Saccharicrinis fermentans DSM 9555 = JCM 21142: one gene and its partner. The protein of the gene in region 2 interacts with the protein of the main gene of each other region in a pairwise test. Links are inferred from orthologs where the notes say so. Each region holds a gene or a part of one and is shown on either strand. Other genes may lie near its edges. The genes, in order: purT and CYTFE_RS0118050.

Evidence for each region.
Region 1: the proteins of CYTFE_RS0118050 (region 2) and purT interact in binary tests that used the Escherichia coli proteins (3 or more experiments, as listed by UniProt). The link is inferred for Saccharicrinis fermentans DSM 9555 = JCM 21142 from one-to-one orthologs.

What each region holds. Positions count from the first base shown.
Region 1 is NZ_KI912107.1:150,514-159,796, reverse strand. The notes cover bases 6,022-8,886. They hold purT (formate-dependent phosphoribosylglycinamide formyltransferase), read right to left. Parts: upstream 8,120-8,886; coding sequence 6,923-8,119; downstream 6,022-6,922. Other genes in these bases: recG (ATP-dependent DNA helicase RecG), read right to left, coding at 6,022-6,735. Outside these bases: CYTFE_RS0100785 (RnfABCDGE type electron transport complex subunit G), read right to left, coding at 1-530; CYTFE_RS0100780 (RnfABCDGE type electron transport complex subunit D), read right to left, coding at 539-1,540; electron transport complex subunit RsxC, read right to left, coding at 1,613-2,944; CYTFE_RS24375 (Fe-S cluster domain-containing protein), read right to left, coding at 2,947-3,903; CYTFE_RS0100765 (SoxR reducing system RseC family protein), read right to left, coding at 3,920-4,348; more of recG, read right to left, coding at 4,636-6,021. UniProt on the Escherichia coli protein: Involved in the de novo purine biosynthesis. Catalyzes the transfer of formate to 5-phospho-ribosyl-glycinamide (GAR), producing 5-phospho-ribosyl-N-formylglycinamide (FGAR). Formate is provided by PurU via hydrolysis of 10-formyl-tetrahydrofolate.
Region 2 is NZ_KI912107.1:4,412,206-4,429,459, forward strand. What follows is about bases 14,351-17,254. They hold CYTFE_RS0118050 (polyprenyl synthetase family protein), read left to right. Parts: upstream 14,351-15,267; coding sequence 15,268-16,242; downstream 16,243-17,254. Other genes in these bases: CYTFE_RS27145 (efflux RND transporter permease subunit), read left to right, coding at 14,351-15,252; atpD (F0F1 ATP synthase subunit beta), read left to right, coding at 16,463-17,254. Outside these bases: CYTFE_RS0117975 (PAS domain S-box protein), read right to left, coding at 1-1,610; CYTFE_RS0117980 (protein-glutamate methylesterase/protein-glutamine glutaminase), read right to left, coding at 1,703-2,824; CYTFE_RS0117985 (chemotaxis protein CheD), read right to left, coding at 2,893-3,363; CYTFE_RS0117990 (sensor histidine kinase), read right to left, coding at 3,374-4,276; CYTFE_RS0117995 (CheR family methyltransferase), read right to left, coding at 4,273-5,166; CYTFE_RS0118000 (chemotaxis protein CheW), read right to left, coding at 5,166-5,648; CYTFE_RS0118005 (chemotaxis protein CheW), read right to left, coding at 5,654-6,109; CYTFE_RS0118010 (chemotaxis protein CheA), read right to left, coding at 6,112-8,151; CYTFE_RS27140 (Hpt domain-containing protein), read right to left, coding at 8,166-8,537; CYTFE_RS0118020 (response regulator), read right to left, coding at 8,534-8,899; CYTFE_RS0118025 (hypothetical protein), read right to left, coding at 8,918-9,229; CYTFE_RS0118030 (methyl-accepting chemotaxis protein), read right to left, coding at 9,255-10,961; CYTFE_RS0118035 (YfiR family protein), read right to left, coding at 11,052-11,564; CYTFE_RS0118040 (hypothetical protein), read left to right, coding at 11,740-12,789; more of CYTFE_RS27145, read left to right, coding at 12,844-14,350.

The DNA of each region.
Region 1 (9,283 bases), 4.3 Mb from region 2 along the record:
GCCCTTGAGCTAATAGTTGCAGCTGTAATAGCATCAATATCACCGCCATCCTTAGATACAATCATCTTGGTTTTGGCCGGATTAACACCCAATATATTCTGCGGAGTATTTTCAACCCTAAACCATTCTTGCATCTTAGAGCCCAGCCCTGGAGTTTCTTTATGCTCCAGCACTGAATAATTAATGATGGTTCCATCCGGTTTGAGGCCAACCATCACCTTAAACTCTCCACTAAACCCTTTTTCTGTTTTAGTAGAGATTGCCACACCTAAGAGTTCACCCCCTTTTTTACAAGGAAATATTTTCAATATGTAACCCTCTTTAGAAGTCAGCTCATACACCTCATCGGTGGGATTATTATCAAACCCGGGAACTACCTCTTCAATTGCCTTTTGTTGTTTGGCCAATTTAGCAGCCTCAATAGGTTCTTTTGTTACTTTGTAAACCATGCCAAGCGTACCACCAGCAAGCGCTGTAATAACGAGCAAGGCAACTACCATATTTACTAATGTTGATTCTGTTTTTGCCATGATTCAAATTATTTAGCAACCACCGGTTTCTCTCCGAAACGCTTAGGTTTAATATATTTATCAATTAAAGGAACAAAGGCGTTCATAATAAGTATCGCAAAAGAAATACCCTCCGGGTAAGCTCCAAAAATTCGGATAGCCACCGTTAAAACACCAATTCCGATTCCAAAAATAATACCTCCTTTTCGACTCATGGGCGAACTTGAGTAGTCTGTAGCCATAAATACGGCACCTAAGAACAAACCACCTGAAAGAATATGAAACATAGGTGGCGCATACATCATTGGGTTGGTCCAATGCAGGATACCAGTAAATACAAATACAGATCCAATCACAGCAACTGGGATATGCCAGGTGATAATTTTACGAAAAAGCATAAAACCCAAGCCCAATAAAATAGCCAATCCAGCCATTTCACCAGCACTACCTCCTTGAAGACCTAAAAACATATCACGATAACTAGGTATTTCATTTAAAATATTAGTAGGTAACTCTCCATTGGCCAAGGCTTCCTTCATTACAGATAGCGGCGTTGCACCTGTAGTAACATCGGTATATGTAAAAGGAATTCGTTCCGGTCTTGGCCAGCTGGTCATTTGCACAGGATAAGAGATCAATAGAAAAACCCTTCCTACCAATGCTGGATTAAAGGGGTTGTTACCCAATCCACCAAAAGACATTTTACCAATACCAATGGATACCAAAGCACCTATAACAATAATATAAATGGGTAGATTACTTGGTATATTAAAAGCCAGCAACAAACCTGTTATCATGGCCGATCCATCCCATATGGATGTTTCGTTCTTCATCAGGTAAACCTGAATAACATGTTCAAACACCAGGCAAGATGCAACAGCTGTCACGCTTACAACGAGGGCTCCCAAACCAAAGTTGTAAAAAGAAATTAGCAATGCCGGGATAAGGGCAATGATAACTCCGTACATATTTTTTTTCACGCTATCCCCACTATGAACGTGCGGTGAAGGTGAAATAGTTAATGTGCTCATATTTCAATTATTTAACTAACGCTTATATTTTTATTTATTCATTACGAATAACTTGAAACCTATAATGGACACCTATTTATTACGACTCCTCATAATTTGTCCCACTTTACCTTTTCCCAGTCGTATATAATCCAACAGAGGACGGTTCGCCGGACAAGTAAAGCTACATGAACCACACTCAATACAGTCCATGATATGTTCCTCTTCAGCTCGGTCCCAAACGGCCTTGTCACTAACAGTCATCAGCAAGAAAGGCTCCAGTCCCATAGGACATACCTCTGTACACTTTGCACATCTGATACAATTTTGCATGGGTTTACGCTTGGCCTCTTCATCGGGCATGATCAGCACACCTGAGCTTCCTTTGGTAATTGGAATATCAGTACTTACCAAGGCCTTACCCATCATAGGGCCACCACCAATTACTTTTCCGGTATCTTCAGGAAGGCCGCCGGCAGCGTCAATCAAGTTATTTAAAGGCGTTCCTATTCTAGCAAGGAAGTTAGAAGGTTTAGCAAGCGACTTACCGGTCACAGTAACCACACGCTCAAACAAAGGTTTATTCTTCTGAACCGCTTCATAAACAGCAAGGATGGTTCCCACATTTTGAACCACAGCTCCCACTTCGATAGGCAACTTTCCAGAAGGAATCTGCCTATTGATACAAGCATCAATCAATTGCTTTTCACCTCCCTGTGGATATTGAACCTTCAATGGTTCAATGGTGATACCCGCATAAGAGGCAGCCAATGATCGCATATGTTGAATAGCATCCGGCTTATTATTTTCAATTCCAATAATGGCCTTATCCACTTTTAGTGCTTTCATAATAATTTGAGTACCCACCATTATCTCATCACCTTTCTCCATCATTAACTGATGGTCGGCTGTTAAATATGGTTCACACTCCACCGCATTTAGAATAAGCACATCGCATTTCTTCCCGGGAGGAACAGAAAGCTTCACATGAGAAGGAAAGGTTGCGCCTCCCATACCTACAATACCAGCATCTGCCACCGCTTTAATAATTTCTTCAGAAGTAGCGCTAATCTCCTTTTTAAGTGCTGTACTACGGTCAATACCTTCTTCCCACTCATCACCCTCTACTTTGATAATGATGGCCGGCTTGCGATACCCACTGGCATCAACGATGTTATCAATCTTAAAAACCGTTCCGGACACCGGAGAATGTATGTTGGCTGAAACAAAACCTGTAGATTTAGCAATTAAGGTACCTACCTTTACGGTGTCACCTTTTTTTACTATGGGAGCAGCCGGAGCGCCAATATGCTGTGCAACCGGAATGGCTACTTGCGAAGGAACCGGTAATGCTTCAATTTTTTTACCGGCCGAAAATTTGTTTTCGGGAGGATGAATACCTCCAAGTGAAAATGTCTTTAACACGTTTATTCCTCCTTATTTTTATTATCCGAAGATGTATTGTTATCATTTTTTACGCCATTGCTTGCCTTTACAGCTGCCTCTTGCGAAGCAACAGGGCCTGCTGCATTTTTAGGGCTTTCTGACTTGGCCTCAGGCTTTGCTTTGCGCAATGGAAAGTTGATCTCATGAATGGCATGCGTAGGACATACAACGACACACTTACGACACAGTTTACATTTATTGTAATCGATGTAAGCCAAATTGTTTTCCACCGTGATAGCATCAAAAGGACACACCTTTTCACATTTACCACATCCGATACAAGCAGTAGCACAAGCCTTTTTGGCCACTCCTCCTTTGTCCTCGTTCACACACGAAACAAATATCCTACGTTCTTTAGGACCTCTCTTCCTAAGTTCTATAATATCTTTAGGACAAGCATCCACACAGGCACCACAAGCTACACAGTTGTCTTTAACAACAGGCAATCCTGTTTTTTCATCCATATACATGGCATCAAAGTTACATGCTTCCACACAATCGCCACATCCCAAACAGCCATAACTACAACCCGTATCTCCTCCGTACAACGAAGCAGCCACTGCACATGATGTGGCACCGTCATAATGATTCGTTTTAGGTCGGTTTTCACATGTACCGTTACAACGCACAACAGCCAGCATAGGATCTGACTTTGCCACTTCCTTTCCGAGTATGGCGGCAGCTGCACCCATGGTCTCTGCTCCACCCACTGGACAGTTTAAGGAAGAGATATCGTCGCTCTTCACCAAAGCCTCGGCAAAAGCCCTACAGCCCGGAAAACCACACCCACCGCAATTGGCAGCAGGCAACACCTCTTCAACCTGATCGATTCTTGGATCTTCGAACACTTTAAACTTCTGTGCCACAAAGTAAAGCACCAAAGCCGCCACGGTTCCTAATATTCCAAGCGTTAAAATAGTTATTACTACTACGTTCATTTTATATTAATTTTATCTAACCGATTATTTCTTTGATAGTAAATACAAATGTTTTCTCAAGCTTTGGAGTATACAACTTAACTCCTATGAAATAAGGAACCAACACAGCTAGGGATGCAATACCTGCAATACCCTCACTCTTCGTGATTCCATGCACAACAAACAAGGTAATAAACACCAGAATAAATGGGAATATATAGGCTATCAGCGATGCTTTTAACCCTAAAGATTTTTGACCCCTAATAACCACCTGCTGACCAACGGCCAAGTGATCTACCCCATACGTGCTAACATCAATTACCTTTTCTTTCATATCAGATGCAGTACAAGCCCCTTTGGCATGACAGGATGCACAGGCTGATTCGCTTAATATACGAACCTTCACCTGATCCGAATTGAAGGATTCAACGTACCCCGTATGCTCTACAAACTTTAATTTCGTCATGATTTCAAGCAAAATTTCCGAACAAATGTAATTAATCAGATATTACAGAAAACGCCATTTTGCTATTTGGAATTGGTATAAATAAATTATATTGCTATGTAGACATTACAAAACCTTGATGAATAGTGCAAAGTGGAGATTACAATTAAAAAAAAGAGGCTTGTATTTTTTTTTCAATTTTTCCTAAACCTGTCTTTTATCAGGTTAAGTATTGACAATATGGGGATTATAAAGAAATTTTTCTTTAATTAAGCAAGGTATTAAAAGTGACTTCAAAGTTGAAACCTTTAACTTATCAAACTCCAGTTCATTTTTTGCCGGGCCAGCTTACGAAGTTGTTTATTGAGAATTTGATTTTCGGGTTTCTCCAACGTGGGGTCATTATCTAAGATGGCATTGGCCACATTACGGGCATGTTGTAACAATTGGGCATCACGGGTAAGGTTCGCAATCTTCAACTCAAAAGGCAAACCGCTTTGCTGAGTACCTTCCAAATCACCCGGACCACGTAGTTTCATATCGGCCTCGGCTATTTCAAAACCATCATTGGAATCTACCATGATGTTCATTCTCTTTTTACTATCCTCGCCCAATTTATATCCCGTCATCAAGATACAATAACTCTGTTCAGCTCCACGTCCTACACGCCCTCTAAGTTGATGCAATTGCGACAGGCCAAAGCGTTCTGCGCTCTCGATAATCATCACTGAAGCATTGGGCACGTTCACGCCCACCTCAATCACCGTAGTTGCCACCAGTATTTGGGCTTCTCCTTTAGCAAACTCCTGCATAGCTGCATCTTTTTCAGCAGCCTTCATCTTTCCGTGTACCATGGTAGTTTTATACTCTGGAAAAGCAGCCTGCATATATTCCAAACCTTCTGCCAGATTTTTATAATCCATCTTTTCCGATTCCTCAATCAAGGGGTACACCACATAAATCTGTCTTCCTTTTTCAATTTCAGTTCTAATAAAATGATTCAGGTTGTTTCTACGATTATGAAAATAATGTTTGGTTTCTATGGGCTTTCGACCGGGGGGCAATTCATCAATCACAGACACATCCAAATCACCATAAACCGTCATGGCCAAAGTACGAGGTATTGGAGTGGCCGTCATCACCAACACATGGGGAGGAATGCTATTTTTCTTCCACAACTTAGCTCGTTGCGCCACACCAAAGCGATGCTGCTCATCGATAATCACCAAACCTAAATTATTAAATTGAACCACATCTTCGAGTAGAGCATGCGTACCAATCAATATTTGCAGTTCACCACTTATCAATTGAGCGTGAATCTGCTCTCTTTCCTTCTTTTTGCTAGAACCTGTAAGCAGCTTCACATTTAAATCCATCCCCTGTAACAGCTCCATAATAGATTCGTAATGTTGCGTTGCAAGAATCTCGGTGGGCGCCATCAAACAAGCCTGAAACTTATTATCAAGGGCAATCAACATCACCATCAAAGCCACCATTGTTTTGCCACTCCCCACATCCCCTTGAAGTAAACGATTCATCTGCCTTCCTGAACCAATATCATTTCTAATTTCCCGTATTACACGCTTTTGTGCACCTGTGAGTTCAAAGGGAAGATTATTATAAAAAAAATGATTAAAAAAATCGCCCACATTAGCAAATATATGTCCTTGGATACGAAGGCTCCGCTGATTCTTTAATTTTAAAATACTAAGCTGAATGTAAAAAAGCTCTTCAAATTTCAAGCGAAACTGGGCTTGTTCCAAAGCCTTTGAATTGGGAGGAAAATGTACCGTACGCAGTGCCTGATCTAAAATCATCAATTTGTACTGCTGCACAATATAAGCAGGCAAGGTTTCTGAAATAGCGCCTTTGAACGACAAAAATATGTTCTGTTGCATCTTCTGAATACCTTTTGAATTCAAATAGCCTTTCTTCATCCTTTCGGTGGTATTATAAAAGGCCTGTAAACCAGATGTTAAACGAGGCTTGCTTTCATCTACCTTTTCCATCTCCGGATGAACAATATTGTATGTTTGATTGAACTTACTAGGCTTACCAAAAACGATATATTCAGCCTTTGGATCAATACCTGTTTTAATCTGCTTTATAAATTTAAACCACACTAGCTCAATCTCCCCTGTTTCATCGGCAAAGCGGGCCACTAAACGCTGCGACTTTCCTTGTCCGACAGAATTCAGTGCAACGACCTTACCACGCAATTGAATATGCGAGGAAGTACTGTCTATCTCCCTAATTTTAAAAGTCCGGCTCCGGTCCACATACTTATAAGGGAAATGATACAACAGATCCTCATAAGATTGGATTTTAAGTTCACTCTTTAGTAATTCGGCCTTTTTAGGACCTACACCCGGCAAATAAGTTATCTCTTTAGTAGACAGTTCTGACATAAAACACTATCAAAAAATAGAAATTACAAAAATAGAAGAAAGCATAACATGTTCCAAAAGCGAGGCACAAAGATGACAAGTGATCTCTTCACAAGGCACCTAATCTCTTCGGTAACAAAGAGACCATCTCAAGCCAACATAATCTTTAAGACAGTCTCTTATGTACTCTAATCTGCAATATGGTGATCTATAAGCGCACTTTGACAGCTTCACTTGCCTTATTGGCCTTAGCCCTGGCTTCCTCAACGGAGGCTCCCCTAGCCAAACACACACCCATTCTACGTTCTCCTTGCACTTCAGGCTTTCCAAATAATCTAATTTGCGTATCCGGATCTGTCAAAGCTTGTTCTATGCCGGAAAATGAAACCTGTGCAGAGTTCCCCTCCACCATAATCACACTACTGGCAGCAGGTCCATGCTGCACTATATTAGGAATAGGTAATCCAAGAATGGCTCTCACATGCAAGGCGAACTCACTTAAATCCTGTGATATCATGGTCACCATACCAGTATCGTGCGGACGAGGGGAAAGTTCACTAAAGTAAACCTCATCACCTTTCACAAAAAACTCCACTCCAAAGAGTCCTCTACCGCCTAAAGCCTTCACGACTTCTTCAGCCATCCTTTTGGAGTCGACCAATGCCTTTGAGCTCATCGCTTGAGGTTGCCATGACTCCTGATAATCGCCGCCCTCTTGCCGGTGACCAATGGGTGCACAAAAAGAAACACCCCCTATATGACTGATGGTCAACAAGGTTATTTCATAATCAAAATCCACAAAACCCTCAATAATCACCCGGTCACTGTTACCCCGTGCACCATCCAAGGCATATTGCCATGCATCATCAATATCATCCGGGCTTTTCACCACACTCTGTCCTTTACCCGAGGAGCTCATAATAGGTTTAATCACACAGGGAAAGCCGATCTCTCCCACTGCTACTTCAAACTCCTCTTTGGTTCCTGCAAATCGGTAAGGCGAAGTTCTTAATCCCAGTTCTTCGGCAGCCAAAGACCTAATACCTTCGCGATTCATGGTTAATTTTGTCGCATTGGCTGTTGGAATCACATTAAACCCTTCATTTTCCAGCTGTAATAGAGTATCTGTGGCAATAGCCTCCACTTCCGGAATAATGTAATCAGGCTTTTCCTGACGAATAATCCGAGCCAGTGCCTCTCCATCCAACATAGAAACCTCATAGCTGCGGTGGGCCACTTGCATGGCCGGCGCGTTTTTATACTTATCCAAGGCAATCACTTCAACACCATATCGTTGAAGTTCAATCACCACTTCTTTACCCAACTCACCCGAACCTAACATGATCACTTTAGTGGCAGATGCAGACAGTGGAGTGCCTATGCTTACTTTTGCTGTATTAGTCATACGTTTATAATTTTCATTTGCTACATAAAACCCGCCAACTGAATCATTATCTTGTAGGAGAAAGATTATCCGATGGCTCGTTTCATATATTCTATTTCAATCAGGTAATGTTCAAACGCGCAAAAATAGTCTTTTTAATTGGGAAGCAAAAAACTGAAAGACAAGCAAGTGAAAATTGATTCATCCAGAACCAAACACACATGGTTTTTCACCCTAATCCAATCAGACGCATTGACCGATTAGAGCATATAATCTTCAACTCGCCATCGTAAAGCTTCTCGCCAGGCCGGCCACGGGGCTATTGCTCTGGCCTACCCTATGGTTCATTAACTGATAGGTGGTATTTATATGGAAGATATTCATTAAATGAGAGTTCTTGAATATGGATTTTTACAATTAAAAACTTCTATGTTTTTTACTTGAAATTGTTATTAAATTTGAATATCAACACCCCTAATTTCAAGCCCTTAGCTTCAGCGGGTCAGTGCCAAAAGTTGGGTATAAATAATGTCTATAGTTGTCATGCAAATATTTCTAGTAACCTGGACAAGAAAAACATTGTAATCCCATTTCTTTTTTGGTAAGCAGTAACAAATTAAAATCTACCTTGCTTACATTTTAAAACGTGGCAGAATCTTATTTTAAGGCAATTTTAAGTAAGGATAACAAACAATTATTTTGTTTACTGATTTAGCTTTTTTAATGTTATGAACATTATTTCTCTAAAGTAAATGGGCACACAAAGAAAACAAATAAACTTACCCAAAGGCTATTTGGAGAAATTAGAAAGACTTAGATATAACGAGAGTACCAATAAGAACTTATTCGAAATGCATGAGAGATTTTTGTACTGCATTTAAGAACGATGATCTTTCAGAAATAGGTATTAACGAAATGAATGAATACTTACATCATCAGGCACAGATGTATTTTATCATTCATTTATTCTGCAGGTCTCAGACGTAGTGAACTTAATTTATATGAAGATGAATTATGGAATTCGACGTAAAATAAAAAAGTGCACAATACCACCTTATTTGGTATATATTGTGCACTTTTAATCATGATATATTATATATATATGCACTATAGTGCATTTACTAACAAGTTGAACGAAAGCTCCTTCGTCGCTAATTAGAAAAGTGGTAACTTAAAGTATTATTC
Region 2 (17,254 bases):
GCAGCTTCGTTAAAGAACTCCATAATACCTTCTTTATTGGTAGTAATGATGGCATCCAGGGCTCCCTCTAACATTTTTTCATTGCGTATTTTAACCGATTCTATTTCTTTAAACTGTTCTTTCATCTCATCGCGAGCCTGTTCCAAGAGAACACCCAACTCTTCTTTAGAGCTTTTCATTTGCTCTTCCATGCGAACCTGATCAGTCACATCATTCTCAAGACTTAATATTTTAACAATATCGCCATTGTTATCAATAACAGGGGTATAGGTGGTTAACAAAAATATTTCTTCACCCAATTTCGTTCTTCTACGCACCCTACCTTTAAAGTTACGACCACTTTTTAAGTCTGATAATATATTTGTAAGTTCTTCCACCTCATCCTGAAAGAAGAAAATACGCAGGTTCTGCCCCTCCACCTCTTCGGGGAGATATTTAAAAGTTTGTAGAAACAGCTGATTCACCGAAATAAGTGATCCATCCGTTTCAAACTCACAACTAATAGCCGAGTTATCAATAGCCTCCAAAATACCTTTCATCTCCACTTCACGCCTATCAGACTCCTCTTGAGTAGCTTGCATCTCTTCCAAGTTTTGACGTAACTCTTCTTCTTGCTGCGACATCTTTTCGGCCTGAATCTGTGTTTCGTGTAGCAGTTTAGTTGTTTGAATATTTATTTGAACCGTAGAAATGGTAGAAGCAATACTTTCTGCTGTTTTCTCCACGAATTCTATTTCAAAAGGCTCAAATTCACTAAATGAGGCCAGCTCAATGACACCATAAATTTCATCATTAACCTTTAGCGGTACAATTAACAAAGCCTTAGGGTTTGCCTCTCCAAGGCCAGATGTTATATTAATATAATCATCAGGTAAATCAGTAATATAAATGGTTTCCTTCTCTAATGCACAGCGACCAATTAAACCATCTTCCCATGGCACATACTTATCGGCATATTTTTTTCTATCAAAAGCAATACAGGCCGTGAGCTCAAAAATTTTTTCATTTCTATTATTGGTATTAGCCAAAAACACACCTCCCTGGTTTATCTTCAAATAATTAACCATGTAGCTAATAATATTGTAGGATAAGACTTCCAGGTTATCATTATTCCTTCTCAAAATTTCGGCAAACTGCGCCAATCCTTGCGTAATCCAGGTTCTCTGTTCTTCCTCCAGCCTTCCTTGCTCCTGCTCTTTTTTACTTTTTATCAGATAGTCACGCAGCTTTAGTAAGGATTTACTCAATTGATCTTTCTTTCCAGAACCAATATTTACAGTATCCAGATTCCCTTGTCTCAAGTTATTAATAAACTTAAGTACCATATCAGAACGTTTGGCTTCCGCTTTGATAGACTTACGTTGTTTACGAATAATTTTTGTAAAAGACAGCGCAAGTGCATACCCTATGGCACCTGTGGCAAAAGGTAACAACAGCAATAACCACATTCCTGGAAACAGATAGAACATATCAGCTATGCTCCTATTGGATTGCAAAAAAACTTCAGAGTTTCTATTCATTAAGATTACGCCTATCACAACGATCAACCCAAATAAGATTCCCCTAAAAGTATATTTTCCTAAAATACGCGATAATTCAAGCTTTTTCACGATGATTGTATTAAAAATTACAGACCTATTTTTATAAGCCCGGCGAAATTATAAACTTTCTCACAATACCACTCAAAAGTAATGGTAATGTTTTATAATAATTTTAAGAGGCTCGGTGCCATTTCATCTAAGGACAATATTTTACTGGCAGCACCTAATTTTGCTGCTTCTTTCGGCATTCCGTAAACAACAGAGCTACGTTCATCTTGTGCAATAGTATAAGCTCCAGACTCTTTAAGTTCAAGAAGGCCTTTGGCTCCATCGTTACCCATCCCTGTCAGTAACAATCCTGTAGCATTTTTTCCAGCATACCGTGCTGCACTCCTGAAAAGAACATCCACCGAAGGACGATGTCTATTAACCAGCGGACCATCTTTAATCTCCACAAAATACTCTTTACCCACCCTTTTCAACAACATATGGTGATTACCTGGGGCAATCAAAACTCTACCTTGATATAATTTATCACCATTTTCGGCCTCTTTCACTTCCAGCTGACAGATATTATTAAGGCTATTAGCAAAGGACTTGGTAAACCCCTCTGGCATATGCTGAACAATAGCAATACCCGGCATTTTATCCGGTAAATTCTTTAAGAAGTTTCGGATGGCTTCAGTACCACCTGTGGAAGCGCCCAAGACGATAACCTTTTCTGTAATAGCAATTCTATCATAAGCCGATCCTCTTTCCAAAATAACATCGGCTGAATACTTGGGAGCAACCTCTAGCAGGCGTGTTGCCGGCTTTCGGGCCTTGGGCGTACTCGGTTGAGGATTAGTTGATATACCCCCATTAATTTTTTTACGCGACAGTTTAGCTTGAGCTGAAGCTTTTGCCGCATCACAGATTAATATTTTTGATTCATTGATAAACTTAGCTGCATTCATGGCAGGTTTACCAATAATTTCAGATGCTCCATACTCCAATGCCTTCATGGCAACTTCGGTACCTTCGGTCGTTAATGAAGAAATAATAACCACCGGAATAGGATGCTGCGACATAATCTTTCTAAGAAATGTCAATCCATCCATCCTAGGCATTTCAATATCCAAGGTGATAACATCCGGCACCTCTTTCATGATCTTTTTTACTGCTATAATCGGATCTGCCGCTGTCCCCATCACTTCAATTTCGGGGTCAGACCCCAATATTGATGAAAGACTCTGCCTAACTACCGCTGAGTCATCCACTACTAATACCCGTATTTTATTCATCCTCATATCACAACGTTAAAAAGTCATTTGCTTCACATAATCCAACTGTTCGCCCTAAGGATCATCTTCTAATCCTTATTTTTATCCAACAGCTTATGTCTTACTTCACCAGAATCGGTAAAAAATATTATTTTTCTTCCTTTTCTACCTCCAGTACTGGATGCCACCACCGGAATTTTTCTTTCCTCCAGCATTAACATAGCCAGCCTTATGTTTCTTTCGCCAATCTTGGCTTTAGAACTCCCTGTCTGCATCATTTCACCTCCCCCAAATACTTTTGCCTGCAAGTCTTCGATTTTTGATCCTAAAAAAAGCATCCTATCAATTAACTTATCAATAGCTATATTGCCATATTTTGGAGATGCCAAATCATTACCATTCCAGTTGGGCAACATATAGTGGTTAATACCTCCAATTTTCAATTTAGAATCCCACAAGCACACCGCCACACACGAACCCAGTATTGTTTTAACCAGGTGTGGCTCCTTACTTGCAAACAAAGAGGAAGGATATAAAAAATGTTGTAAATATTGACTCATCTATTTATCCTTAAAAAATCTCGTCCTCTTCATCGAAGAATATATCGTTACCATCACCACTAAAACCATCTACAATATTTTTGGCCTCCGGAACACTGATGGTAAAGGTTGAGCCATCTCCTTTTTTACTTGAAATTTCTATTTCACCACTTAATACATCCAAAAGAGCCTTCGTAATTGACAGTCCTAAACCATGACCCCGGTTGATAGAATTAATGCCGGTATCCAACCTTTTAAAACGTTGAAAAATGGTTTGCTGATTTTTTTCTGAGATACCAGTTCCAAAATCCTGAACCGAGATCTTTAATACATCATCATCGTCTAACCAAATAGATATGATAACTTTACTATCTTTATAACTATATTTTAAAGCATTATTAATAAGATTGCTTAAAATAAGTTTCAATTTTTCTGAATCAGTCTTGAAATAAAAGTTTTTACCAAAACCATGATCAATATTAAACTGAATATCAAAAGAGATACCCATTTTACGGCTAATGATATTAAATGAATCAACCACCGTTTGAAGCAAACTTCTGATATTTACCTTGGCAATATTAGGTGCTATTTCACCCGCCTCAATTTTAGCCGCTACAAATATATTTTTCAACTGAAAATCCAGGTTAAACGCTTCTGAATGAATCAAAGCAACCATAGACACCACTTTCTTCCAATCGTGTTTTTCAACAGACAGTATGGCTTTTGACAACCCGAGAATAGATGTAAAGGGGTTAACTATTTCATTTGATATATTTGATATAAAGTGACTTTTTAATGCTTCCGAATCTTTCAGCTTTTTAGAAACACTTTGTAATTCTAATGTAAGATCCTTAATCTCCTTTTCGCTGCTTTTTCCTTTTTCAAGCCGTTGTCTGAGCTCCTTTAGCAATTGTCTGTCAGATAAATTATTCATGGTTGTAGTTTTGTGCTTTGTTTTTTTCTGAAAATTGTTGGTTTAATATGTTCTAATGGTACATCCATTCCGGTCAACGATTCCGAATGTCCTATAAAAAATATTCCTCCTGGTTTTAGATGCGTAATTAATTTATTGATTACACTTTCTTGTGTATCCCTATCAAAGTATATTAAAACGTTTCTACAAAATATCACATCAAACAGCTCATTAATATTGGCATAATTTGAATCCATTAAGTTTAGATACTTCAAATTTAAATTACTTTGTAATTCAGGACGCACCTTTACAGTAGGATTTTCTTTGTCTTTACTCTTTAGTAAATATCTTTTCTTAAGTTCCAAGGGAACAATATCCACCTTATTACTGGCATAAATACCTTTGGCTGCTTTACTCAACACATTCTGAGAAATATCAGTACCCAACATTTTATAGGTAAATCCGGCATTTTCCCTTTTATGCTCGTTTAAGGTCATCGCAATGGTATACAATTCTTCACCACTGGAACAACCAGCACTCCAAATTTTAAAGGTTTCTCTTGTTCCACGTTCAGTAAACATAGGCAAAACGTCATTCTTTAAAAAATCGAAATGAACCGGTTCTCTAAAAAAATCAGTTTTGTTGGTTGTTACCACATTTAAAAAATTGAATATTTCCTCCTTTTGGCCCTCTGCACTAAATAAATAATCCTTATATTCACTATACGACTTCATATTCAACTGCCTGATTCTTTTGAGCAAACGTCCCTGTAACATCACTCTTTTAACGGGTGGCATTTTAATACCAAACTCATTAAAAATGAAGCTACTAAATGCTGAAAAGTCTTTTTCAGAAAGTTCAGCCTTGAAACAATCAAGTTCATTTGAATATATATTACTTGGATCTGTCACTATTTTTTTATTTCATCAACAATTCTGCTTAGTTCTATAATCTCATTTTGACTGAACACCTCATCTGAGTTCAAAATCAAATAAAACTGTTCATCTATATTAATTGCAGCCTGAATATAATTAGGACTGTAATCATTATCAATGTTCTTAAAATCTTTCTCTTCAGCCTCAAAAACATCGCTTACGGCATCTGTAAGAATGGCCATTTTTAAAGTAGAATCATCATCTTTTCTTTTAACATCAATAATAATGATGCAGGTCAAAGGTGTTATTTCAATGGGTTTCATCCCAAACTTAACACCTGTATCAATCACAGGAATCACTTCTTCTCTATGATCGATAACACCAGTCATAAAGGAAATAGATTCTGGCATGTTACGCGGCACTTCATATTCGCGTATTTCATTCACCTTGCTTACATGAATTGCAAAGGTCTCCGACCCCACCTTAAAAGACAGATATGAATTATTAATATCTTCCATATCAATTAATTTTTTCGTTCAATTTGTGATACAACATGCGTTAAATCAATCAGATGAACAAATTCATCTTTTACCTTAACCGTACCTTCAAAGCATTCGATCAAACCCATTTTATTTTCAAATACGGCTGGTTTTATTTGATCCAAAGGTACTTCAAAAACCTCTTTAACCATGTCAACCATAATACCGAATTGAGATTCTAACTTATCTTCAGGCGACACTATAATGATAGACGTATCCTTTGTACGTTCCGCATCTTCCATATCCATTATTTTTCTCATATCTGTCACTGGTACAATGTTACCATGCAGATTAATAACACCTAAGATAAACTCACGTGTATTGGGCACTTTGGTCAAATTCCCTTCGTAAGGGAGTATATTACGTACCTTAAGACTATCAAAAGCAAATGTTTGTTCGCCAAGACCAAAGGAAATTATTGTTACAAATTCACCTTCCATAGTTATTTATGTAATTTTTGGTTCGAATGAAATTGAACTAACCTATTAGTATCTATCACCATAGCAACAGAACCATCCCCCATAATAGAAGCTCCAGAAATCACTTCCTGATCTTTCAACAGCCTTCCAAATGGTTTAACCACTGTTTGGTATTCTCCAATTACTTCATCTACTATTAAACCAATTTGTCTATCCTCGTATTTGACTTGAATAATGTGTTCCTTTTCATCCGTAATCGCTTCCTTAAAAACACTCCTCAATCCAATGACAGGGAATTGTTCTCCACCTAAAGTAATCACATCATTGAAAATATTTTTCTTATCCTCTTTTTCCAAAGGATAAATTTTTTCAATCGCAGAAATAGGAATGACATATTGCGATTGAGCAACTGTAACCAGTAGTCCATCAATGATAGATAGCGTTAAGGGTAACTCTAAAGTTACTGTAGTCCCCTTATCCACTTCTGAATCAATGGAGACTTCTCCCCTTATTTCACCAATTTTTCGTTTAACGACATCCATTCCAACACCGCGACCCGACAGGTCTGATACTTGTTCTTTGGTAGAGAATCCACTCTTAAAAACCAAATCTAGAATCTCCTTTTTACTTAGCTCAACCCCTTCTTCAACCAGCCCCTTATTAATGGCCTTATTCAAGATGAAATTAGGATCAATACCCTTACCGTCGTCAATAATCTTTATAATTACATTAGCACCTTCGTAATAGGCCCTGAATATGATATTTCCTTTGGGATTCTTTCCCTTTTTAATACGTTCATCAGGCATCTCAATGGCATGATCCACACAATTTCGTATCATATGAAGTAATGGATCGGTTAAGTGCTCAATAATATTCTTATCCAACTCAATATCGCCACCTTCAATGATAAAATCTATTTCCTTATTCAGTTCCTTAGATAAATCACGCACCAGCCGTTGAAACCTCATCAAATCATTTTGAATAGGAATCAGGCTAATTTCAAAGGCATTATCCCTCAATTGTCGAGTTAACTTCTGTATATTTTCAGAAAGCATAATGATTTGTGGATCACCGCTTTTCTTTTCTGCATACAAATTTAGTTGTGCCTGAATGGTCACCAACTCACTTACCAAATTAACCAGTTCATCAATTTTATTGGATGCCACCCTGATGCTGGAAATCTTATGTTCCTTTAATTGCGGTTTCTTTGCTTTTTCAGCGGATACTTTTTTTTCTTCTCCTCCCCAGGATATTCCTTTAAGTAATGCAGCACTTAATTTCTCCTCCTTACGTTGGCACTTAGATATAATCTCCTCAAACAAAACATGATCGATAATATCACCATCAAATACCTCTGTAATCACTAAATCACACTCATCCTCCACAAAGATAAATACATCTTGAATTTCGTTAAGTGCCTCACTCGTATTTAAAACTATATCCCAACTAACATAACATTCTTGTGCTTCTAATTTGCTTAACTCAGGAACCTTTTCATCGTTGAACAAGACAACAGCCTTACCCAAGGCATGTAAATCATCCAACAAAAACATAACATTGGTTCCATTTTGCAGAATGTTTGCATGAGGCTTAAAGTTGATTAAATATGTTTTGGAGTGATCAGAAGGCTTCTCTTCCGAAATATTGTTATCCTTGGATTCTTCAACCGGTTTTTCCACCGCAGAATCGGATACTAATCCTTGTACTTTACGTGTTAATGCTGCCAATTCCTGTTTATCTGAATTATCGGATAAATCACCCACATCCAGCAGATATTTTATTTGGTCAATAGCATTAAAAGTGACCGAAATAATCTCTTCAGAAACAGCCAGTTTTCCATTCCTAACCCAGTCATAAACAGTTTCTAAATGGTGCGTAAACTCACTCAAATCATTAAAACCAAACATAGCTCCACCACCCTTCAGAGAGTGCATAGCTCTAAAAATACGTTCAATTATTTCTTTGTCTGACCTATCATTTTCAAGTAGCAACAAAGCTTCTTCGAGGTCATGCACATTGTCGAGTGATTCTTCAACAAATTTGGCTCTAAACTTATCAATCATCCGCCTGCTTTTTACTAGATTAGAGACTCAAAAAAACGTAATGATTTATTAACGTCTTCCGAATCAAGGTTATTCTGTTGGATATTGCTCAATTCTGCTTTCAAAGCAGGAATAAGCTTCATCGTATTGGATACTATTTCCTCTGACAAAGAAAGGTTACCATTTCTGATCGCATTATAGACCCGTTCCATTTTCACGGCAATATCATCGAGACCTTCAATGCCAACCATTGGTGCAGTACCTTTAATTTTGTGCACTGTCATAAACACCTTTTCAACAACACCCTCAGGTGCATTGTTTGCCATATCGGCATTTAAATCATTTTCGATGGTCTTTAGATCATTAAGCGTATCGTTGATAAAACCTTTTTTTATCTTTTCTATCATCTTAAAACTCTTGAAATAGCACTTAATAGTTTAGCTGGAACAAATGGTTTAATAATCCACCCTGTCGCACCGGCTTGTTTCGCTTCCATCTTTTTAGCCGCTTGCGATTCTGTTGTCAGAAACAAAATAGGAATATGCTTATAGGCATCTATTTCCCTTACTTTACGTATTAAACCCAAGCCATCTAGATTAGGCATATGCAAGTCGGTAATGATAATATCGATGGTTCTTCCATCTAAAAACTGAAGAGCATCCTCCCCATCAATACCTACCAAAACTTCGTACCCTTCGTTTTGCAAGGTGAAATTTACAACTTCCCTGATACTTTCAGAATCGTCAACAATAAGAACTGTTTTAGCCATAATTTTGTTAATATTTTTCTATAGTTTAAAAAGGTCTCTAAAACCTGCATTTACAACCAGAGCGGACATATCATCACTGAATGTTCCCTCCAAATTAAATGGGAGCCCTTTATTTTCATAAGCCAATTTAATCGAAAGAATAAATTGTATAAAGGTAATATCAATTCCGGTTGGGTTGTCAACCTTTACATTAAGATGTTTTGAAAAGTCAATTGTTTTCATCAACTCTTCTTTTATAATATCCGCATGGTTAATGATCAATTCGCCGGAAAGAATCACTTCCTGCTTATTGTCATCATGCTTTATTTCAAGTGAAAATGGTTTCTCCATATAGCAGCTTTAATAGTATATTGCCCTAGAATTTTTCATAATTATCCATATCCATTTCTCTTTCCAGGTTAATCAAGTCATCTTTTCCTCCGGACACATTGGTTTGGCGAGGTTTCTTTTGTACACCTGACGCTTTTTTCTTTGTTTCCGCGTGACTATCCAAATCCTGATTAACAGTACTTGTCTGTTCATTACCTTCATCGCCGATGGTAAAGAAACTAACAGCTTCTTTTAACCTATCTGCTAACTCGGCCAACTGCTCGGCGCTTTGTGTTAACTCATCAGATGAAGAAGCATTTTCCTGAGTAATCAGGTTTAACTGCTGCATAGCCATATTAATCTGCTCGGCCCCTGTTTTTTGCTCTAAACTTGCTGCTGAAATTTCTTTAATGAGCTGAGTTGTTTTTTCAATATCTGGCACCAATAAGCGCGATTTCTCACCCGCTTCTTGTGAAACTTTTAGTCCGCCATTCACCAGGCTATGAATTTCATCTGCAGCCACTTTACTTCTCTCAGCCAGCTTACGTACTTCGGCAGCTACTACAGAGAAACCTCGACCATGCTCTCCGGCACGAGCAGCCTCTACGGCAGCATTCAGTGCCAATATATTGGTTTGAAAAGCAATATCCCCAATAATCGTAATTTTTTCAGCCACACTCTTCATAGAACTAGCTGCTTCTGACGACAGCTTATCTGCTACATTTACATCTTGTGCGGTTTCAACAGTAATTTTCTCTGTTTGAACAGCGTTCTCCGTGTTTTGATCAATATTGGCAACCATCTCTTCAATAGAGGTAGACACCTCCTCAGCGGAGGCTGCTTGATCAGCAGATCCTTTTGACAACTGTACTGAACTATCTTTAACGCTCTTTCCACTAGATACTAGATCGTTTGCATTCTCTTTAATTGCTATTACAATATTTTTGATATTTAAAGCCATAGCTTTAAGAGCATCAGCTAATTTTCCGATTTCATCATCTTGCTCAATCTCAAGTTCAGCTGTTAAATCACCCTTTCCAATGGCCTGCGCAAAAGCAACTCCTTTTGTTAAAGGCTCCACAATACTCTTGTACAACCAAAAAGCAATAACAACAGAAACAACCACCAAAATAATAACCATCATCAACACAAATCCGTTGAACCAAGCAAATGAATCATCCATTTCTTTAAGAGATGCAGTATTTAATCCATTAAACTTATCAACCAATACCGTTAATTCCTCCACAATTTCGTTACTCAATGTGATGATTTCACCGTCTTCCTGAACCATAGGTTCCACCTCAAATATCACCATAACATCATCATAAGCCTCAAACGAGTTCAAACTACTCATGATATATTGATGTTTGGTAAACAATGAATCGGTTTTTAACTTAATTGAGTTAAAGATATCCTGATCAGATTTATCCCACTGCTTTTGATTTTTAGTAAGCTTTTCAATTAAAGCAGGATAATCTTTTGTGTGCAAATTTTCAAGTACTACCTTATCGGAAGTACCAGGCTGTCTGTCAATAAAAACCCAACTTTTTATCAAAGCCTTGGAACTAATAACCATGTCCTTCAACTGTTGTATATTTTGTTCTGACGGACTATACACTCCGGTAATCTGATCACTTAAAGAACGACTATTATTTAGGGTAAAATAAGTAGAAACTCCATTAATAAGAATTGCCAGCAATAGAATACTAAAACCAGCAATCAGTTTTTGTGCGATATTTAATTTTATTTTCATTTGTCTAAAATTGTTTTTCAATGGTCACATGAATCAGGTCATAAGAAATTTTTCAATGTAAAAAATACTCTCAGCCCCTTTCATCTAATCCTACTTTTTAATAGCAGCCGCCATATTAGAAAGTTTGGAACTTATACTAAGACCTAAATTTTTTGCGTTTAAATCATGAATTTCAAACTTCAAATTATTATCCCTAACTACGAAGTTAATAACTGAACCGTGTTTGGTAGCCCCTTCGGCCTCGGTAATTACCAGTGAACTTTTACCAATCTTTGAAAACAAAGTTTCCGAATGACGCGAAAAATTAACACTAGAAGAAACATATAACACCTGGCAATCAGTCACTTCATCCACAGAATTAAACTGCTTAATGACTACATTCTGATAACCGAACTTTTTACCACCTGATTGTTTAACCAGCCAATCCGCAATTTTCGAATTTTTTAAGACACCAATAACAAAGTCACCTTGTTTGGCATCATCTGGCCATCCTATATAACGGATAAAGTTTAGTGTAAATACAGACTTGTACTTTTCAACTTGACTGGAACCAATCTTTGGAACCGCCACCATAAGTATTAAGAGCAGTAAGATTTTCCTCATATCACAACACTTTTTATATTTGTTTTCCTCCCCCTGTTACGGTTAGTATGATGAATAGGTTACTTTTTTTGTTTATAAAATGTTGAAAAAAACCCTAAGTATTAAAAATTAACTACACTAAATGATACCTTAATCAATAAAACAAATAAATTTGCCCCGTATTAATATTTAAGGAATGAGAATTGTAAAATTTATAAGCGCAAAAGCCGGAAATACATTTGAGAGCAGGATTAAAAACACACTCCATCATATATTAAAAGAAGATAACAAACAGGCCATTGTAAAACTGGATATCATCATTAATAATGAGGTGGAAGAGGAGTTTAATGAAGAATACGAGTGTTTTGTGGAGACAATGAAAACCGTATTTAAAGATAAGATGCCTGCCCACTCCATTGTTTTTCAGCATATACCCGGAAATGAAGAATTTGTCATACACTACCAAGTATATGAAAATACAAATATTCAATACAAAAAATTACTAAATCATCACTACGTTACAGTAAAACATGACGCTGGAATAGAGTTATTTTCGGGAGCTATATCATTCAAAGAAGACTCACTTTTATTTTCTGCACAACGATGTTTTGATTTTGCGGAACAGATTTTGATGGCTGAAGACTTAAATTTTGGTCATATCTATCGACAGTGGAATTATATTCCTCAAATAAATGGTTTATCGGATTACGACCGTCAAAAAAGAGCTAATATTTATATATTTAACGAAATAAAAAATATATTTTTCGAAGAAGCCTTGTTAATTAACGGAAATCCATTGGAAAGCGATATCAATAATTTAGACCGCAGGCTATCCATCGATTTCAATGCATTGGGTCCGTATCCGGAAAACACCCATACAAAATTGAAAGACAAGGAAAATTATACCCAAGAAAATACAGGTATAAAGAGCAAATTTATATACAACGACAGCCATGAGTATTGGTTTACAAGTGCATCAGATCATGACCATATTTCACATGATATTGAGCAACAAACCATACAAACATTAAAAAATATTTTCACCTTAAAAGAGAAATATAAGGTAGAGCCAAATATTCAGGATCATTGTAAGTTTATTAAAGTAAAAATTAAAAACAGCGAGGACTGCAAAACAGTGGAAGAATTAATCAAAGGACTATTACCTAATGTTGAAACGGTCATCACCTGTCCAGCCTTGAATCAACATCATAATTTAGTAGAAATGGAAGGGTTAATTTCGTATTAATTAGAATATTTACCAGAATCGCTTATATTATCACTAAAATACAGTTTAAATAACATGTGGATTTTTATTGCTCGCACCATATTAAAAAACAGAATATTGTTTTTAACCCTTTTATCGCTGTTTACCGCTTTTATGGCTTACCATGCCAAAGATATTCAGATGTCGTACCAATATGCGCCTCTTTTACCTGAAGACGATCCTGCCTATATTGAATACGAAGCCTTTGCTGAAGTTTTTGGTAACGAAGGAAACTTAATGGTAATAGGTGTTAAGGACAAAGATTTCTTTCAACTGAACAATTATAAAAATTGGACCAGATTAAGTGCCCGTATTGACTCTATCGAAGGTGTCAGCTCTGTATTTTCTGTTTCAGAATCCTATAACCTCATTAAAAACACCAAGGAAAAACGATTTGAAATAGAGCCTTTATTCGCAGGCAAGGTATCATCACAATATGAACTTGACTCCATTAAAAATAAGTTTTATCAACTGCCTTTTTACCAGAGTAACATTTACAATAAAAGTAAGGACGCATATTTAATGGCCATTACCCTAGAACCTCATATTTTAGAAAGTCCAGAACGGGTAGGCCTTATTGAACAAATCGTAAAAATGGGGGATGAGTACACTTCTAAAACAAAAATAAATATTCATTATTCAGGACTACCTTACATCCGGGTTACCACTGCTGAAATGGTAAAAAAAGAACTGAATATGTTCATTTTCATGGCCTTAGGAATTACAGCCATCATTCTATTTTTGTTTTTCAAGTCCTTTAAGGTAATGTTGTTTTCAATGCTAGTGGTAGGAATGGCTGTTATATGGGCACTGGGCACACAAGCCTTATTTGGCTTTAAGATTACCATACTAACAGGTATGATACCTCCACTTATTATTGTAATTGGTATTCCTAATTCAGTATTTCTCCTTAACAAATACCATCAGGAATATCGGAAACACGGCAATAAAATAAAAGCATTACAACGTGTTATTTGTAAAATAGGGAATGCAACCTTTTTAACCAACCTTACAACAGCATCAGGGTTTGCAACATTTATATTTACCAGTAGCCGTATATTAGTTGAATTTGGAATCATCGCTGCCATCAATATTATTGGTGTATTTATCCTATCATTACTACTGATACCCATTATCTTTAGTTTTTTATCAGTTCCTAAAAAACGACATCTCAACCACCTGGATAACAAAGCCGTTAATAAAATAGTAGATAAACTAGTTTATATATCATTAAATCATCGAAATACAGTGTACATTACCACTGGAGTCATTTTGATACTCGGTATTATAGGAATCACTAAGATTAAAACGACGGGTTACATGCTCGATGATATACCACATGAAGATCCGCTCTACCTCGATCTTAAGTTTTTTGAAGAAAACTTTGATGGCTTAATGCCGCTGGAAATAATGATTGACACCCAAAAACCCAATGGTGTTCTTAAAGCAAGCAACCTAAAAAAGATGGACTTGTTAAATAAAAAGCTTTCTTCTCACCCTGATATATCCAATGCCCTATCTCTAACAGAGGTTGTTAAGTTTGCACGACAAGGGTTTTACAACGGTAATCCTAAATACTATGGCATTCCAAGTAATCAAGAGAGAAACTTTTTATTATCCTACGTATCCAAGGGAGAAGGAGAACAACAGCAGGTTATTAGTACCTTTATCGATTCCCTCAAACAAAAAACAAGGCTGAGTTATCGTCTAAAAGATATTGGTACCACAAAAATGACTGAGCTCAACGAATCAATACGTGAAACCATGCACGAAATATTTCCACAAGAGAGGTATAGCACTTCGGTTACTGGAGCCAGTGTATTATTTTTTAAGGGAACCAAATATCTTATTCGTAATTTATTTGTCAGCTTACTATTGGCCATCATTTTAATAGCCTCTTTTATGGCTTGGATGTTTTCTTCAAAACGTATGGTTATCGTTTCACTTATACCTAATTTAATACCCTTACTAATGACAGCTGCCCTAATGGGCTACTTTGGCATTCCCATCAAACCATCAACTATATTGGTTTTCAGTATTGCCTTTGGTATTTCAGTGGACGATACCATCCATTATCTGGCCAAATACCGTCAAGAACTAGGCGAAACAAACTGGAGTATTAAAGCAGCGGTAGTCCTAGCCCTCAAGGAAACAGGCGTAAGCATGATATATACATCCATCATCTTATTTTTTGGTTTTGGTATTTTCGGATTTTCAGAGTTTGGAGGTACTGTAGCACTGGGTATACTGGTAGCAGTAACCTTATTAATAGCCCTTGTTTCAAACTTAATATTGTTACCTTCGTTACTATTAACATTAGAAAAACAAATTACCAATAAATCCTTTAGAGAACCATTGCTTCATATCTTCAATGAAGATGAAGATATTGAAATTAACGAGTTGAAAATAGAAAAAGAAAAAGTTAACTCAATAGAAGAAAATTAAACAGACACAACAAAAATGCTCAATATAAAAGAAACACAGCAACTGGTGAATGCTGAACTAAAAAAAATAAATTTTACAACTGAGCCTCTGGCACTATATGCACCTATAGAATATACCCTTGCACAAGGTGGAAAGCGTATTCGACCCGTATTATGTCTTATGGCAGCACAATTATTCGGTCATGCACCCCAAAAAGTCATATACCCTGCACTAGGACTGGAAATATTCCATAATTTTACCTTGTTGCACGACGATATTATGGACAATGCTGAAGTACGCAGGAACAATCCCACCGTACATAAAAAATGGGACACCAATACAGCTATATTATCAGGAGATGCCATGATGATTAAAGCACATCAGTTTATTTGCAACTGTGAGGACTCTAAATTACCCAAAGTTATCACACTTTTTAATGAAGTAGCCTTGGGTGTTTGCGAAGGTCAGCAATACGATATGGAGTTTGAAACACGCAAAGATGTTTCGGTAGAAGACTACATTAAAATGATCAGCCTCAAAACCGCTATTTTATTAGCCGGAAGCCTAAAGATGGGAGCCATATTAGCCAATGCTTCCGAAGAAGAAGCCGACCTTATCTACCAATTTGGAATGAATATAGGATTGGCCTTTCAACTACAAGATGACTATTTAGATACTTTTGGAAATCAGGACACTTTTGGCAAAAAAATAGGAGGTGATATTATTGCCAATAAAAAAACTTTTTTACTGTTGACCGCGTTAAAAAAGGCAGAAAAAGAAGATAAAAGAAACCTAATTAATTGGATTACCGTAGAACATGACAATCATAACTTAAAAATTGAAGAGGTAAAAAAGATATATCAAAAATTAGCAGTTGATACGGATTCAAAAAACAAAATGAACGAGTATTATGAAAAAGCGATTCAATGCCTAGGAGAAATTAAGGGGAATGAGTCCGTAAAAAAAGAATTAAAAAACTTTGCTTCACAACTAATGCAAAGAATTAATTAGTTCTTATTCAATAATCTTGCTATTTTAGCATTGCCCACATTATAGCATTGCTAAAAGATTATTTACATCTCTTTAAGCAGTAATTAACCAATATAATTCTGGTTGCCACAAAGGTAAACTTACAATATGAAACGACCATGCCAAGGAATTTTGACACCCAAGTGGATAAATAATTTCATGGGAATTTCATGTGGCCGTTGAAAAACAAAATTTTTGACACATGAAACAATTAGAAGGAAAAATCATCCAGATAGTAGGTCCTGTCATTGATGTTAGTTTTGATTTAGAAGATCAAGAACTTCCTAGTATTTTAGATGCACTCGAGATATGTCGCGAGAATGGTGAAATAGTTACCATTGAGTGTCAACAACACATCGGAGAGCAAACCATCAGGTGTATATCAATGGATACCACGGACGGTTTGGTACGTGGCATGAAGGTAATACCAACAGGACAACCAATATTAATGCCTCCTGCCAATACAGTTAAAGGTAGATTGCTAAGTGTGACCGGAAAAGCCATTGACGGTATTGGAGATATTACAAAAGTAAATGGTACACCCATCCACAGAGAACCTCCCAAGTTTGAAGAATTATCTACTGAAACTGAAATTCTTTTTACCGGTATTAAAGTAATTGACCTGATTGAACCCTACGCCAAAGGAGGTAAGATTGGTCTTTTTGGAGGAGCAGGGGTAGGAAAGACCGTACTTATTCAAGAACTAATCAACAACATAGCCAAAGGATATGATGGATTATCAGTATTTGCAGGTGTTGGTGAACGTACCCGTGAAGGTAATGATTTACTCCGGGAAATGATTGAAGCAGGCATCGTAGACTATGGCGAAGCATTTAAGAAAAGTATGGAAGAAGGCGGATGGGATTTATCCAAGGTAGATAAAAAAGCACTGGATCAATCACAGGTAACCATGGTGTTTGGCCAAATGAACGAACCCCCTGGTGCACGTGCCCGTGTTGCCTTATCAGGTTTAAGTATTGCCGAGAGTTTTCGT